3 regions of the Paenibacillus sp. FSL R7-0302 genome follow, and region 1 is predicted to be linked to each of the others. Evidence: riboswitches for the same ligand, from Rfam matches in the RefSeq annotation. Region 1 holds a riboswitch; each other region holds the start of a gene.
The links. Region 1 has a riboswitch for cobalamin ahead of MKY96_RS24080 (S-layer homology domain-containing protein). Riboswitches for the same ligand answer to the same signal wherever they lie in the genome.
Positions count from the first base shown of each region.

Region 2: another riboswitch for cobalamin. It lies ahead of MKY96_RS19730 (energy-coupling factor ABC transporter permease); the one in region 1 lies ahead of MKY96_RS24080 (S-layer homology domain-containing protein).
Region 3: another riboswitch for cobalamin. It lies ahead of MKY96_RS26450 (anaerobic ribonucleoside triphosphate reductase); the one in region 1 lies ahead of MKY96_RS24080 (S-layer homology domain-containing protein).

Region 1 is NZ_JBBOWB010000001.1:5,571,290-5,575,464, reverse strand. Features, by position in the region: gene MKY96_RS24085 (GAP1-N2 domain-containing protein) at 1-348, shown strand, start outside; cobalamin riboswitch at 1,260-1,453, shown strand; gene MKY96_RS24080 (S-layer homology domain-containing protein) at 1,669-3,840, shown strand; gene MKY96_RS24075 (hypothetical protein) at 4,008-4,175, opposite strand, start outside.
Region 2 is NZ_JBBOWB010000001.1:4,555,402-4,559,576, forward strand. Features, by position in the region: gene MKY96_RS19715 (energy-coupling factor ABC transporter ATP-binding protein) at 1-497, opposite strand, end outside; gene cbiQ (cobalt ECF transporter T component CbiQ) at 502-1,290, opposite strand; gene MKY96_RS19725 (energy-coupling factor ABC transporter substrate-binding protein) at 1,287-1,580, opposite strand; gene MKY96_RS19730 (energy-coupling factor ABC transporter permease) at 1,580-2,344, opposite strand; cobalamin riboswitch at 2,730-2,923, opposite strand; gene MKY96_RS19735 (ArsR/SmtB family transcription factor) at 3,063-3,995, shown strand.
Region 3 is NZ_JBBOWB010000002.1:170,992-175,166, forward strand. Features, by position in the region: gene MKY96_RS26440 (sugar phosphate isomerase/epimerase family protein) at 33-812, opposite strand; partial or broken gene MKY96_RS26445 (MTH1187 family thiamine-binding protein) at 861-1,168, opposite strand; cobalamin riboswitch at 1,509-1,739, shown strand; gene MKY96_RS26450 (anaerobic ribonucleoside triphosphate reductase) at 2,049-4,034, shown strand; gene nrdG (anaerobic ribonucleoside-triphosphate reductase activating protein) at 4,031-4,175, shown strand, end outside.

The sequences.
Region 1 (4,175 bases):
AGTGGTAAGGCAGGCGCTGGAGCGGACGGCGGTGCGAGCGGTAAGGCAGGCGCCGGAGTAGACGGCGGTGCGAAGGGTAATGCAGGCGCCGGAGCGGACGGCGATGCGGACAGTGAAGCCACCGCCCCTCCAGCGGCGGCGGGAACTCCTCCGTCACGCGTATACGAGGTGACGGTGGAGCTTTCAGCAGGCGCGAAGCTGGCAGCAGGTGATATGATCACCGCCGGAGGCTACTCGCTGAAGCTGGCGGCAGATCCGGGCAGCGCCCCGGAGGCCACAGCCACAGCCGCGCCTAGTGCAGAGCCATCCGCTTCCGCAAGCCCGGAAGCAGACACGGATGCAGAATAAAGCAGCGGCAACAAGCTGGCTGTTTACATTTTTTAACTAGTGCGATCGGGTAACATTACCTTCAGAGATAGGTGTACTCTGTACAACTAAAAACAGTGAAAAGAAGGGCAGACCTATCCTAACTGTATTCCATACAACTAAATTTGCCCGAATGGGCGAAAAGCCGGATACAGAAGCATTTTAGGTGCACGAAATACAGCTAAAAGTACATTTGGCGGTAAATCAGACGATTTAGTTGTACAGATTGCATTTAAGCATACAGTGTGCACCTTCGTCGGGGTACGGCAGACCCTCAGCAAGCGAAGGAGTTAAATTAAAGACTGATTAGTTTAAACCTGATGATCGGCTAGCGGCTCATCCTACTTTACCTTATCGTAGTGCATTTATTAGTGCTCCGGCAGGCTGGAATATATGGAATGTAGCAGATAGGTATGCTGGTGTCCGTAAGAAACTGCTTTATCGCACTTTGTACACTAGAATCAGGCATATTGGAGCTTATATGGCGTTCTGTTGTATTCGGTACATTAGATTTTGGAAATTCGGCCCGGCGGAGGGTTCTTTGCCACAATCGATTGTATGAAATGCAGCAGAATGCGTTATCGGCCGCTTTTACACCAATTCTAATGTACATAATACAATCGCCTGCTGCCGCTGTCTCCGCTAGTACCGCCAACGTCTTAATTAACCAGCAGAAGAATGACTCCATAGTCCTGAATAGTACGATGTGCCGGGGTAGCGGGCATGTGCTGTTCAGGATTTTTGCTGCGGAATAGGCGGGGTCTCGGGGCGGATGGAATAGATATAGCTTGTCTATAGACATACATGGAAATAGTCGATATGATGGTTTGAGAATCTTAAAATTTAATAAGCTTTGGGAAAAGGTGCGGATGTCTAAGAGACCGTACGCTGTTGCCAGCAGATGCTGGCAGGGCTATTGTCTTATAGAGGAATCTGCTTAAAAGGGAAGCCCGGTGCAAGTCCGGCGCGGTCCCGCCACTGTAAATACGGAGCAACTCCTGAGGAGCCACTGTCTGCTAATGGGATGGGAAGGCGGGGGAAGCGGTGAAGTATGAGCCAGGAGACCTGCCTTTTTCGTTGTTGTTTCTATTCTTCGGGGGTAAGAATGTGGAAGCAGATGCTGATATTGGCGAGGGCTGTATATGCTGTATTGTATGTTAATGCGGGAGAGCAATCGGCTCCTTCAGCCGCCCTGTATTGTATTCTTCCCCGGCCGCCCTGCACAGGGCGGTCTTTAGGTTGCCGCTCTATTTGCGTAAGGAAGCAGGATTCATCCATTCTATTTCAGGAAAGAGGTTAGTTATGAAGAATCACTCTCTATCATCCAGATTCACACGGCTGGGACTAGCTGTCATTATGCTGTTCGCACTGCTCGGAGCAGCCGTAGTCCCGGCAGGACAAGCTGCTGCTGCACAGGTAGGCGGAACTTCCGCATCCGCGGTATCCGCTCTGCCCGCAAGTGAGGCAGCCAGCGTAACCGCTGCGGTCTATGCTACTGCGGAGTTCATGCTGAAGAACGGAGTCCAGTCGGACTGGCAGGCGATTGGCCTTGCGCAAGCGGGCTACAAGGTTCCAGCCGGCTATCTGAAGGCGCTTGAGGGCAAGGTGGCTGAGGCTAAGGGTGTTTTTGCCAGAGCTACGGACTATGCCCGGATCACGCTGGCTGTTAAGGCACTGGGCGGCGATCCGGCGAATGTGTCAGGCTATAACCTGATCGAGAAGCTGTACAATAACGATAAAATTACGGGCCAGACGCTGAATAATCCGGTCTATGCACTGCTGGCTCTGGATTCCGGCAGCTATACGATCTCGGCCAATGCGAAATGGACACCGTCGAAGCTGCTGGCAGAGATTCTGGCGAAGCAGAACCCGGACGGCGGCTTCACCCTGACCACGGGTGCGAGTGATCCGGATATGACAGCGATGGTGCTGAACGCACTGGCTGGACACAAGCAGGAAGCGGCAGTGAATGCTGCTGGTCAGCGGGCGGCAGCCTGGCTGGCTAAGGCACAGGATAAGAACGGCGGATATGGCGACAGCAGCGAGAGTGTAGCTCAGGCCATTATCGGTCTGTCTGCCTTCGGCATTGATCCTGCAGGAGCAGATTATACGAAAGGCCAGATTAATCTGGTCAGCAAGCTGCTGAGCTTCAGCGCAGAGGGCGGCGGATTCGCCCACACTGCAGGCGGCAGCTCCAATCCGCTCTCTACAGAGCAGGCGCTGGAGGCTTTGGTAGCGTACAAGCTGTTTGGAACAGGCGGTAAGCTCTTTGACTTTAGCGGCACACCAGTGAAGAATCCTCAGGTAAGTGTCTCCGTTACTGTTGAGGGTCCAAATGGAACCTTGGCTGAAGGCAGCGTATACGCTGGAAATGTGCTTACGGCACTGGACAAGACAGCAGCAGCCAAGCGCCTGGCCTTGGTCAATGAAGCAGGCAATTATGTGACGGGGATCGGCGGCGTGACTGCGGGTACGTTTGGCGGATATGATGGCTGGATGTATGTAGTCGCACGCGGCGGAGCATGGATCTATCCAAGTGTAGGCATGGGCGACTTCGCACTGGAGGAGAATGACCGCATTGTGGTCTACTATGGCGGGGACAACACGCAGGTGGTTGATGCCGTAACCGTGACTCCCGCACAGCCGCAGCCTGGACAAGATCTGAAGGTGCAGGTAACCCAGAAACAATGGGTCTGGAATGAGGCGACCTTCACCTCCGATCCGGTAACCTCACCGGCAGCAGGCGTACAGGTAACCATTGGCGGTAAAACAGCAGTTACAGATGCTGCAGGCGTGGCTGTTGTGGCCGGAGGACTGCCAGCGAATAAATATACCCTGACGGTTACGGGATATCTGAAGGATAAAACCCCAGCCATCGTCCGTCATACGGTCCCGGTAACCGTGGCTTCTGCTGCGGCGGACCGTCCGGCTTTTGCCGATGTGAAGTCGATCTCGCCTTGGGCGCTGGAGTCGGTATACACGGCGTATGACCGCAAGCTGATGAACGGTGTGAGTGAGGACAGCCTGCTGTTTGCACCGAAAAAGAATATTACCCGTGCTGAATTTGCAGCGCTGCTGCTGCGGTTAACCGGGAACGAGCCGTCTGCGGCGTCTTCTGCTGGGGCCTTCAGTGATGTTAAGGCCGGTACATGGTATTATGGAACAGTGAACCGGGCGAAGGAGCTAGGAATCATCAGCGGTGTGACGGCCAAGACGTTTAAGCCGGACGGGCTGGTTACGCGCCAGGATATGGCTGTGATGATGGTTAGAGCTTTTAAGCTGGATGCGGCATCAGCTGGAGCAGGAGCAGGAGCAGGTAAATTCAGCGACGAAGATAAGATTAGCGACTATGCATTGTCCGCTGTCCGTACGGTGACGGGACTTGGATATATGAGCGGCACCGGCGGCGCATTCGAGCCTTCCGCAGTTGTAACCCGTGAGATGGCTGCTGCTGTGGCGGTTAGATTGCCTTAGTTGTAGGGAGCAGCAGAGTTCGGTAGGTAGAGTAAGATCAGCTTCAATATACAGCTATACTACCGCAGGAGGCACTGAACGAACTCTGGAGCCGACGATAAGTGGAAAAATGACATCTAATTTGGCCGGATTTGCTGCAGAGCGGGAGCTAGTTGGATAAACGACACTTATTCAGGCTTGAAGCTGCAGAAGGATGAGGTATGGGCAGAATTAGATGCCGGAAATCCAACTAAATTCTTTACAGGTGCGTAATCTGGATTATTAAGAGTAGAAAATCCAACTAACGCACTCATGCCGATGAGCCGATGAGCCGTATAGGGTTGCCGAAGCGCTGA
Region 2 (4,175 bases), 1.0 Mb from region 1:
TGGCCCAGACTAAGCTGGTGAATAGGTTTATTGCCCAGATCAGTCAGATTCAGCAGCTCCATGACCTCCCGGCAGCGCGCAGCGATAGCCGGTTCAGCCATGCCGCTGCCGCGCAGCCCGAACGATACATCCTCCAGCGGAGTGCTGAGGATCAGCTGCTGCTCGGGGTCCTGGAAGACCAGGCCCACTTTCCGCCGCAGAGCGGCCAGCTCTTTTTTGGAGTAGGATAACGCCTTCCCTCCATGCATAACCGTCCCCTGCTGCGGGCGCAGAATGCCGACGGCATGCAGGAACAACGTCGATTTGCCTGAACCGTTATGACCGAGCACCGCCGTCTTGCTGCCTGCGGGGATGGAGAACGTCAGTTCATTCAGCGCGGGCTCCTTCGTGTCAGGGTAATGGAACACCACCCCGTCACAAGCCAGACTATATTCCATATCCATCACTTGCTCCTCTAATGTGATTTGGCCGATCGGAAGTTGTTGTACTTTGCGCATGATTTCACCCCCGCGTCCACAGCCAGAGCTGCGCCAGCACCAGCACTGCTATCCCGGCATACGCCTGGACAGCATAGCGCCGCGGCACAGGACGCGCCGTATAAGGCGGCAGAATAATCTCATCGGTGAATCCGCGGGCCAGCAGCCCCTGCGATAATCCATAATAACGGTGCATGGTGTTGCCAAAAAGCGCTCCCGCCATAGCCGCAGTCTCACGCAGCTTCGCCTTATAGCCTCTACGGCCTCCGCGCAGCCTGCGGGCCAGCAGCAGCCCATGCGCTGCATCACTCAGCAGGAATAAGAAGCGGTACATAATCAGCATCAGCTCCAGAACAATCTGCGGCATCCGCAGCCTGCGCAGCACCTGCAAAAGCTCACTGAACGGAGTAGTGAACATCAGGAAAAAGAAACAACTCATACAGGCAGAGATTCTGGCCAGCAGCTCCCCTGCCCGCTGAAGTCCCGCCGCTGTGACATATACCGGCAGATTCAGTCCCGGAAGCGGGAATATTCCTGCCTCTCCCGCAGCAGGATGCCCGAATTCCACGAGCAGCGCCGGTACGCTAAGCGCATAGAACAGCAGCGCTGTGCCGAACAGCATGCCATAAGCACGCAAGGGAATACGGGCCTGCAATACACACCAGGACATCATCCATAGGGTGATTGCAGCCTGTAGTACCGGATGTACAGTGTAAGAGAGCAGGAACATCAGGGCTGCGAACGAGCTTTTCCACATCGGGGATAACTGGCGCAGAGCATTATTGTAGGAGAGAACGTCAATCCGCCGAATCACTTGCTGCTATGCTGCTTCGTCCCGCCCTGCTTGCCCTTGAGCAGCCCCAAGGTATAACCGATCACACCGGCACCAATCGCTGCCTGCAATGCAAACAGCATACTCTCCGTCTCACCCGGCAGCTCGGTCAGCGGCTTGAACCACGGCTTATAGTCAGGATTCATCTCGGTAATCACACCTTCAGCCGCATCATCGGCCCCGCCGAATTCCCCATTGACCAGCAGCAGCGGCAGAATAACCAGCAGAATAACAACCAGCAGCATCAACCCATTTTTCCATTTATTGCTCATTAGGCTCTTCCTCCGTTCACCTTGCGTTTCAGAAGCGACAATTCATTCGGACTATACGATTTCAGCCAGTTCCAGAGCAGTACCGTCAACAGCCCTTCACTGATGGCCAGCGGGATTTGCGTCACGGCAAAGATGCCCCCGAATTTGAGAAAAGAAGCCAGCACGCCGCCATCCGCCGCCGGAAAAGCCACCGCCAGCTGAAAGGAAGTCACTACATACGTACTCAGATCCGCTACCGCAGCCGCACAGAACAAGGCCAGCTTCTCGCGGTCCGGCCGCTTCATCATCAGCTTATACACTGCATAGCCGGCAAAAGGACCCGCCACCGCCATCGAGAACGCATTGGCCCCAAGCGTAGTAATCCCGCCATGCGCCAGCAGCAGCGCTTGAAACAGCAGGACAATCGAGCCGATTACGCTCATGGGGAGCGGCCCCAGCATAACCGCACCAAGTCCGGTACCGGTGGGATGGGAGCTGCTTCCGGTGACGGAAGGCATTTTGAGCGCAGACAGTACGAAGGTAAACGCCCCGGCCAGGCCCAGCAGCAGCTTCAGCTCCGGATTCTCCCTTGTCATGGATTTCAGCTTGAAGATTCCGAGCACAAAGAACGGGATAAACGCCGCCCACCAGAACACCGCCCAGCCTACCGGCAGGAATCCTTCCATAATGTGCATTGCCCGGGCCGTCCCCGGTTCATTCAGCATAAAGTACACCGTAAATCCGGCAACCAGTGCCGCAAAGCTCCACCATCTGTGCTTTTTCATTTGTCACCCTCCATGTTTGTTGTTTTCCATTCAAAATCTTAAAACCCAAGTGGAAACATCTTTGCCGTCCTTTTATTAGGACGGTACGTTTCAGCGCGGAATATAAGGATGATTTATAGCGTGAAGCATAAAAATCCTTATATTCCAAAAAACCCACCCTAAAGGGTGGGAGTGTATGTACGCAGGCAAGTTCGATAGAGCGCGCTGCACGCAGCCAAGCGAAACAAGGTGCTTCTCATCGTCCCATCACTATGGGCCGTGTCCTTGTATCCCGCAGCTGTAAGCCGGGTGTCATCTCTAAGATTCCAAGATTCCTCCGGTCCATCAGGGCAGAACGCCTCTTCTCATTAACCTATCCGTACACCGCTCCTATCCGCGTAGAGTCGTGGTGTGCGTCGACAAGGTAGGTCTCCTGGCTTGGAATACAGGCGCCGCAGACTTCGTCTTCCCCGGGGCTTCCCGAGTGACCTCATGAAGTGCAGCTCTTCCATACAGTGGCGGGACCGCTCGGGAGTTTCACCCGATTCCCTGTTATCCCTTGCCGCTTCCGGCAAGAGCACCTTGTTTCATCGCTAATTCATCTCACATCATAGCGGACCGGGCTTAGCGTGTCTGTGATATAAATTGGAAAAGCTGGCCTGAAGCCAATCATGGCTTGTAGAAATTTTATTTGAGTAATATAATTATTAACTATATAACCTGAACGTGGAGGCATCCGATGAAACTTGATCTAACCGAACAATCCCTGCCCGTGTACGAGGCCCTGTCCAGTACCGTGCGCCTGCATATGCTGCGGCTGCTGTCCGAGAAGCCCATGAACGTGAAGGAGCTGGCTGCAGCCCTCAAGCTCAGCAGTGCGATTATGACCATGCATGTGCGCAAGCTCGAAGCCGCCGGGCTGATCCGCAGCCATATGGCTCCCGGCAAAAGCGGTCTGCAGAAGATCTGTACACTGGCCGCCGACGGGGCTGAGATTGTTTTTCCGGGACAAGCCCGGACTCCGCGCAGGGGGTACCGCAAGGACATTCCGGTGGGGCATTATTCCGACTTCCAGATTGAGCCTACCTGTGGACTGTCTACGACGGAGAGGGTCATCGGGCACTTTGACGATCCCCGTTATTTCTGGGACCAGGAGCGGGTGAACGCCGGGATTCTCTGGTTCGGCAAGGGGTTCGTCGAGTATAAAATCCCGAATTTCCTGCTGTCGAGCCAGCAGCCGGAGGAGCTTGCCATCACAATGGAGATCGCCTCCGAAGCCCCGTCGGTCAACAACAACTGGCCGTCGGATATTACCTTCACACTGAACGGACAATCGCTCGGCTTCTGGACCAGCCCCGGTGACTACGGAGATAATCCGGGAAAATACACCCCGGCCTGGTGGCCCGCACTCACCAATCAATACGGCCTGCTCAAGCAGCTGCGGATTACTCAGACGGGCACTTTCATGGATGGGCAAAAGCTGTCGGAGGTCACCCTGGATCAGGTAGGCATCCGCAACAAACAATGGACCTTCCGGCTCTCTGTCGAGGAGGATGCCGAGCACATCGGCGGCCTCACCCTGTTCGGTAAAGGCTTCGGCAATTACAACGAGGACCTTGTGTTTGAGTTGTTTTATACAGATGGCGTGGCAGATTTGCCGGGTTCTATATAAAGGCCTGCTTAGAAGGTAGGTAGGTAGGTAGGTAGGTAGGTAGGTAGGTAGGTAGGTAGGTAGGTAGGTAGGTAGGTAGGTAGGTAGGTAGGTAGGTAGGTAGGTAGGTAGGTAGGTAGGTAGGTAGGTAGGTAGGTAGTGGAGATAGATTAGTTAGACTAATTAGGTTAGTTTTCGATT
Region 3 (4,175 bases), on a different contig from region 1:
CGCAACCCCTTTTTCCGCTGGCTGCCGTGTCATCAGCCCTGCATCAGCCCCAGCCCGCGGAAATAATCCAGTGCAAGCTTAGCGCTCTCAAGAGAAGATACCTCATAGGCCTCCTGCTCCACAATATAATAGAGAATTCCGCTCTGCTCCGCGATCTCGAAGACGCTCCGGAAATCGACCTCTCCCTTCCCGAGATCGGTCTCTTCGTTGTCTGCTCCGAAATCCTTAATGTGGACCAGCGGAACACGTCCGGCGTACCGTTGCACATAATCTACGGGCCGGGCTCCGCCCCTGTATACCCACCCCAGATCGAACTCTGCCAGCATCTGCTCCGCAGGAATCCGCTCCAGCCAGATATCGATGACCGCCTTGCCGTCAACTTTTGCGAATTCATAATCATGGTTGTGATAGCCATATTGCATTCCCGCTGCCCGGACCATCTCGGAGGCTTTCTCCAGGAATGGAATGATCCTCGTTACATCCTCTATAGTAGGGTTCGGAGGAAGCGGTGCCGACGGGGTGATTATATATTGCAGTCCGAGCTCTACCGCGTATTCAATCTCTTTGGCTAAGGCCTGTTCCATCTTATCCAGGCTTCTGAAGTCCAGACCTACATGCGCCGAAGGAGCAGCCAGGCCGAGTTCATCCAGCTTACGGCGCAGTTCCCCTGCAGATACACCGAAATAACCGGCGAATTCAACGGCCTGGTATCCCATCTCTGCCACCTTGGCCAGTGTGCCGAGGAAATCGCGCTCCGTCTGGTCGCGCAGTGTATACATTTGAATTCCGATCTGCTGTGCTGCTGTTGTCATGAAGAATCCGCTCCTTATCGTCATTTCTGATTGGATACTATATTCCCGCTACTCCCCCTGTAGCTTGCGCTCCACGGATTCCAGCTTGCTGCGGCTGGTCGAGGTCTTGTCGCGCCGGTCATCGATCTTGAGCGAGGTTGAGACTCTCTGCGCCCCGGCGGTGAACGGCGACTCATGCAGCGCTTCTACCGCAGCCAGAATCCGCGCTACCGGACCCTCAATAATCGTACCATGGAAGTAAGCTCATAGGTAATGCCCTCCACCGTCTCCAGCACGCGCTGCATCTCGGCCACATAGCTGCTGAGACTGGTGCTGCCTGTCCCAACCGGAACAACGGTCACTTCGCCAATTGCCATTGTGAACTGCCTCCTAATGATCTGATGTGCCTGCCTCTAACTTTTCCTCTTTATTGTAACGCTTCGCCAGGCTTGCTACAAATCACCTGCACCCTCTCTATTCTATTAATATCCGTCAAAATGATTACCAGGATTAGACGCACTCTATTTATGGATTCTTTGTGGCGTATTTTCGGAGATTTTATGAAACATTCACGGCAGATTCAGAGGAAAGTTGTGGATTACCTGTGGACTAACTGTGGATCAGCTGTGAGTAAAAGCGCCGAACCCGCTCCCCGTGCGGGATTGCAAAAAAACATTTACAAACACAATATATTGCGGTAGTTTTAATAGATAACAACAAAATATAGTAGAAACGGGTGTTTCACCTCTTGTAATAGAGGTGCGACTTAATAGGGAAGCGCGGTGCAAAACCGCTGCGGTCCCGCCACTGTAACCGGATGCTCCCAGGGTGCGATGCCCAGGGCCGCATTCTCCGGCTAATTGCCACTAAGGGGCGGAATAAGCCCCCCGGGAAGGCGCCGGAGGAGTTGCCGGAAGCCAGGAGACCTGCCTGTTTCGGTGGCACCGCTTAGACTCCTGCGAGGAACAGGGGAGGTGTCCGTATGCGGCCTGCAATAGCAGAGTTAGCCTTCCGTCATTCGGGTCAGAGGCTGCCGATACCTGAGGACGATCGGGGATTATTTTCAGGTATCGGCTCTGCGGAATATACAAGAACGGGCGTAAGCTATCGCCCTTGTGTCTGCTCGTATGTTCCACCCAGACCACAGGCAAATTTCCGTTTCCCGGATCTTTGCATCATGCATTCGGGCATTTCCGGCCTTCCCGGCCGGGGGTGCTTTTTTAACGCTTACAATACCCGAGAGGAGAGAGTTATATAATGACGCTGCTGGAGAAACGTTATAACGAAGGACAAGCTGCACAGGAGGATCTTTTGGAAGAGGTCATTCATCTGGGACGGGATATTATCGACAGCCGGGATCTGGATCTGCTGCGCGAGAACGCCAACCTGAACGGGGAGAGCTTCTCCGGCAAAATGAGCAAGTTCGGCAGTGAATATTCCAAATGGTATGCCCGCAACTTCACCATGCCGCCGCAGCTGGTACAGGCTACCCTGGATAATGTCGTCTATGTACATGACCTGGATCAATACGCCATCGGTACTACCAACTGCATCTTCATCCCGTTCGAACGGCTTCTCCGTGAAGGCTTCAACACCGGCAACGGCAGCGTACGGCCTCCCAACTCGATTATGACGGCGATGTCGCTGGTGGCGATTATTTTCCAGTCGCAGCAGAATGCGCAGTACGGCGGTGTGTCCGCCAACAAGCTGGATTATGATCTGGCCCCTTATGTTACCAAATCCTTCTCCAAGCTCTTCCGCAAAGGTCTGGAGTATTTCGAGGAGAACGCAGAGGGTTCGGAGCTTGGGGAGATTACGATGAGCCGCAGCGATCTGGCTGAGCAGTATCCGCGGGCCTTCCGTTTTGCCCTGAAGGAGACGCAGAGCGAGACCCTGCAGGCCGCAGAGAGTATGGTACATAACCTGAATACGATGTCCAGCCGCTCCGGCGGCCAGATTCCTTTTACCAGCATCAACTACGGCACCTGCACCTCCCCGGAGGGCCAGCTTGTGATCAGCTCGCTGCTGACGGCCACGATGAATGGACTGGGCAGCGGGGAGACGCCGGTGTTCCCGATTCAGATCTTCAAATGCAAGCAAGGTATCAACCAGCAGCCGGGTGACCCTAACTATGAGCTGTTCCTGAAGGCAGCGGAGTGCTCGGCGCGCAGATTGTATCCGAACTTCGCCAATCTGGACGCTCCGCTGAACATGCAGTATTACGATCCGGCCGACCCGGATACCGAGTTCGCTACGATGGGCTGCCGGACCCGTGTGCTCGGCGACCGCTTCGGACGCAACCATTGCTCCGGCAAAGGCAACTTGTCCTTCAACACGCTCAACCTGGTGCGTCTTGGACTGGCCCACGGCACGATAACCGGCCGCCGCCTCGCTGCTGATGAAGAAGGGTTCTTCGACGACCTGAATCACTATATGGATATTGCGCTGGACGGCCTGCTGCACCGCTTCCGTATTCAGGCTTCCCAGAAGGCCAAGGCCTCCGATTTCATGATGCGGGAAGGCGTCTGGGAGGGCGGCGAGCAGCTTGCCCCTGATGACAGCGTAGGCGAACTGTTGAAGCACGGCAGTCTGTCACTGGGCTTCATCGGGATGGCGGAATGCATGAAGGCCATGTACGGCAAGCACCACGGCGAAGATATGGACATCCATGCTAAGGCTGTAGCCATCGTCCGCCACATGCGTGAATATTGCGACCGCAAGAGCGAGGAGCTTAACCTCAACATCACCTTGTTTGCAACACCGGCCGAAGGTCTATCCGGCAAGTTCACGAAGATCGACCGCAAGGTGCTAGGCTCTATCCCTGGGGTAACCGACCGTGAATATTATACGAACTCGTTCCACATTCCGGTCTACCATGAACTGAGCGCAGCCAAGAAGATCAGCCTGGAAGCCCCGTTCCATGAATATTGCAACGCCGGAGCGATCTCCTATGTCGAGCTGAACGGTAATGCCCGGAGCAACCCTGCAGCCTTTGTCAAAATCATCAAATATGCGCTGGAGCAGGATATCAGCTACTTCAGCATTAACCATCCGATTGACCGCTGCTCCGGCTGCGGCTATGAAGGGGTCATCGGCACGAATTGCCCGACCTGCAATGCCCATGAGGATACCACCCATATCCGCCGTCTGCGCCGGGTTACCGGGTATCTGACCGGTGACTATCAGACCCGCTTCAATGCTGCCAAGCAGGCCGAAGTCCGGGACCGTGTTAAGCATCTATGAACATCTGCGGATATTACCCGGAGTCGATCAATGAAGGGGAAGGCCTGCGGGCCGTCCTCTTCTTCAGCGGCTGCCGCCACCGCTGTCCGGGCTGCTTCAACCCGAAGACCTGGAACTTTAACTTCGGGGAAGTCTTCACCC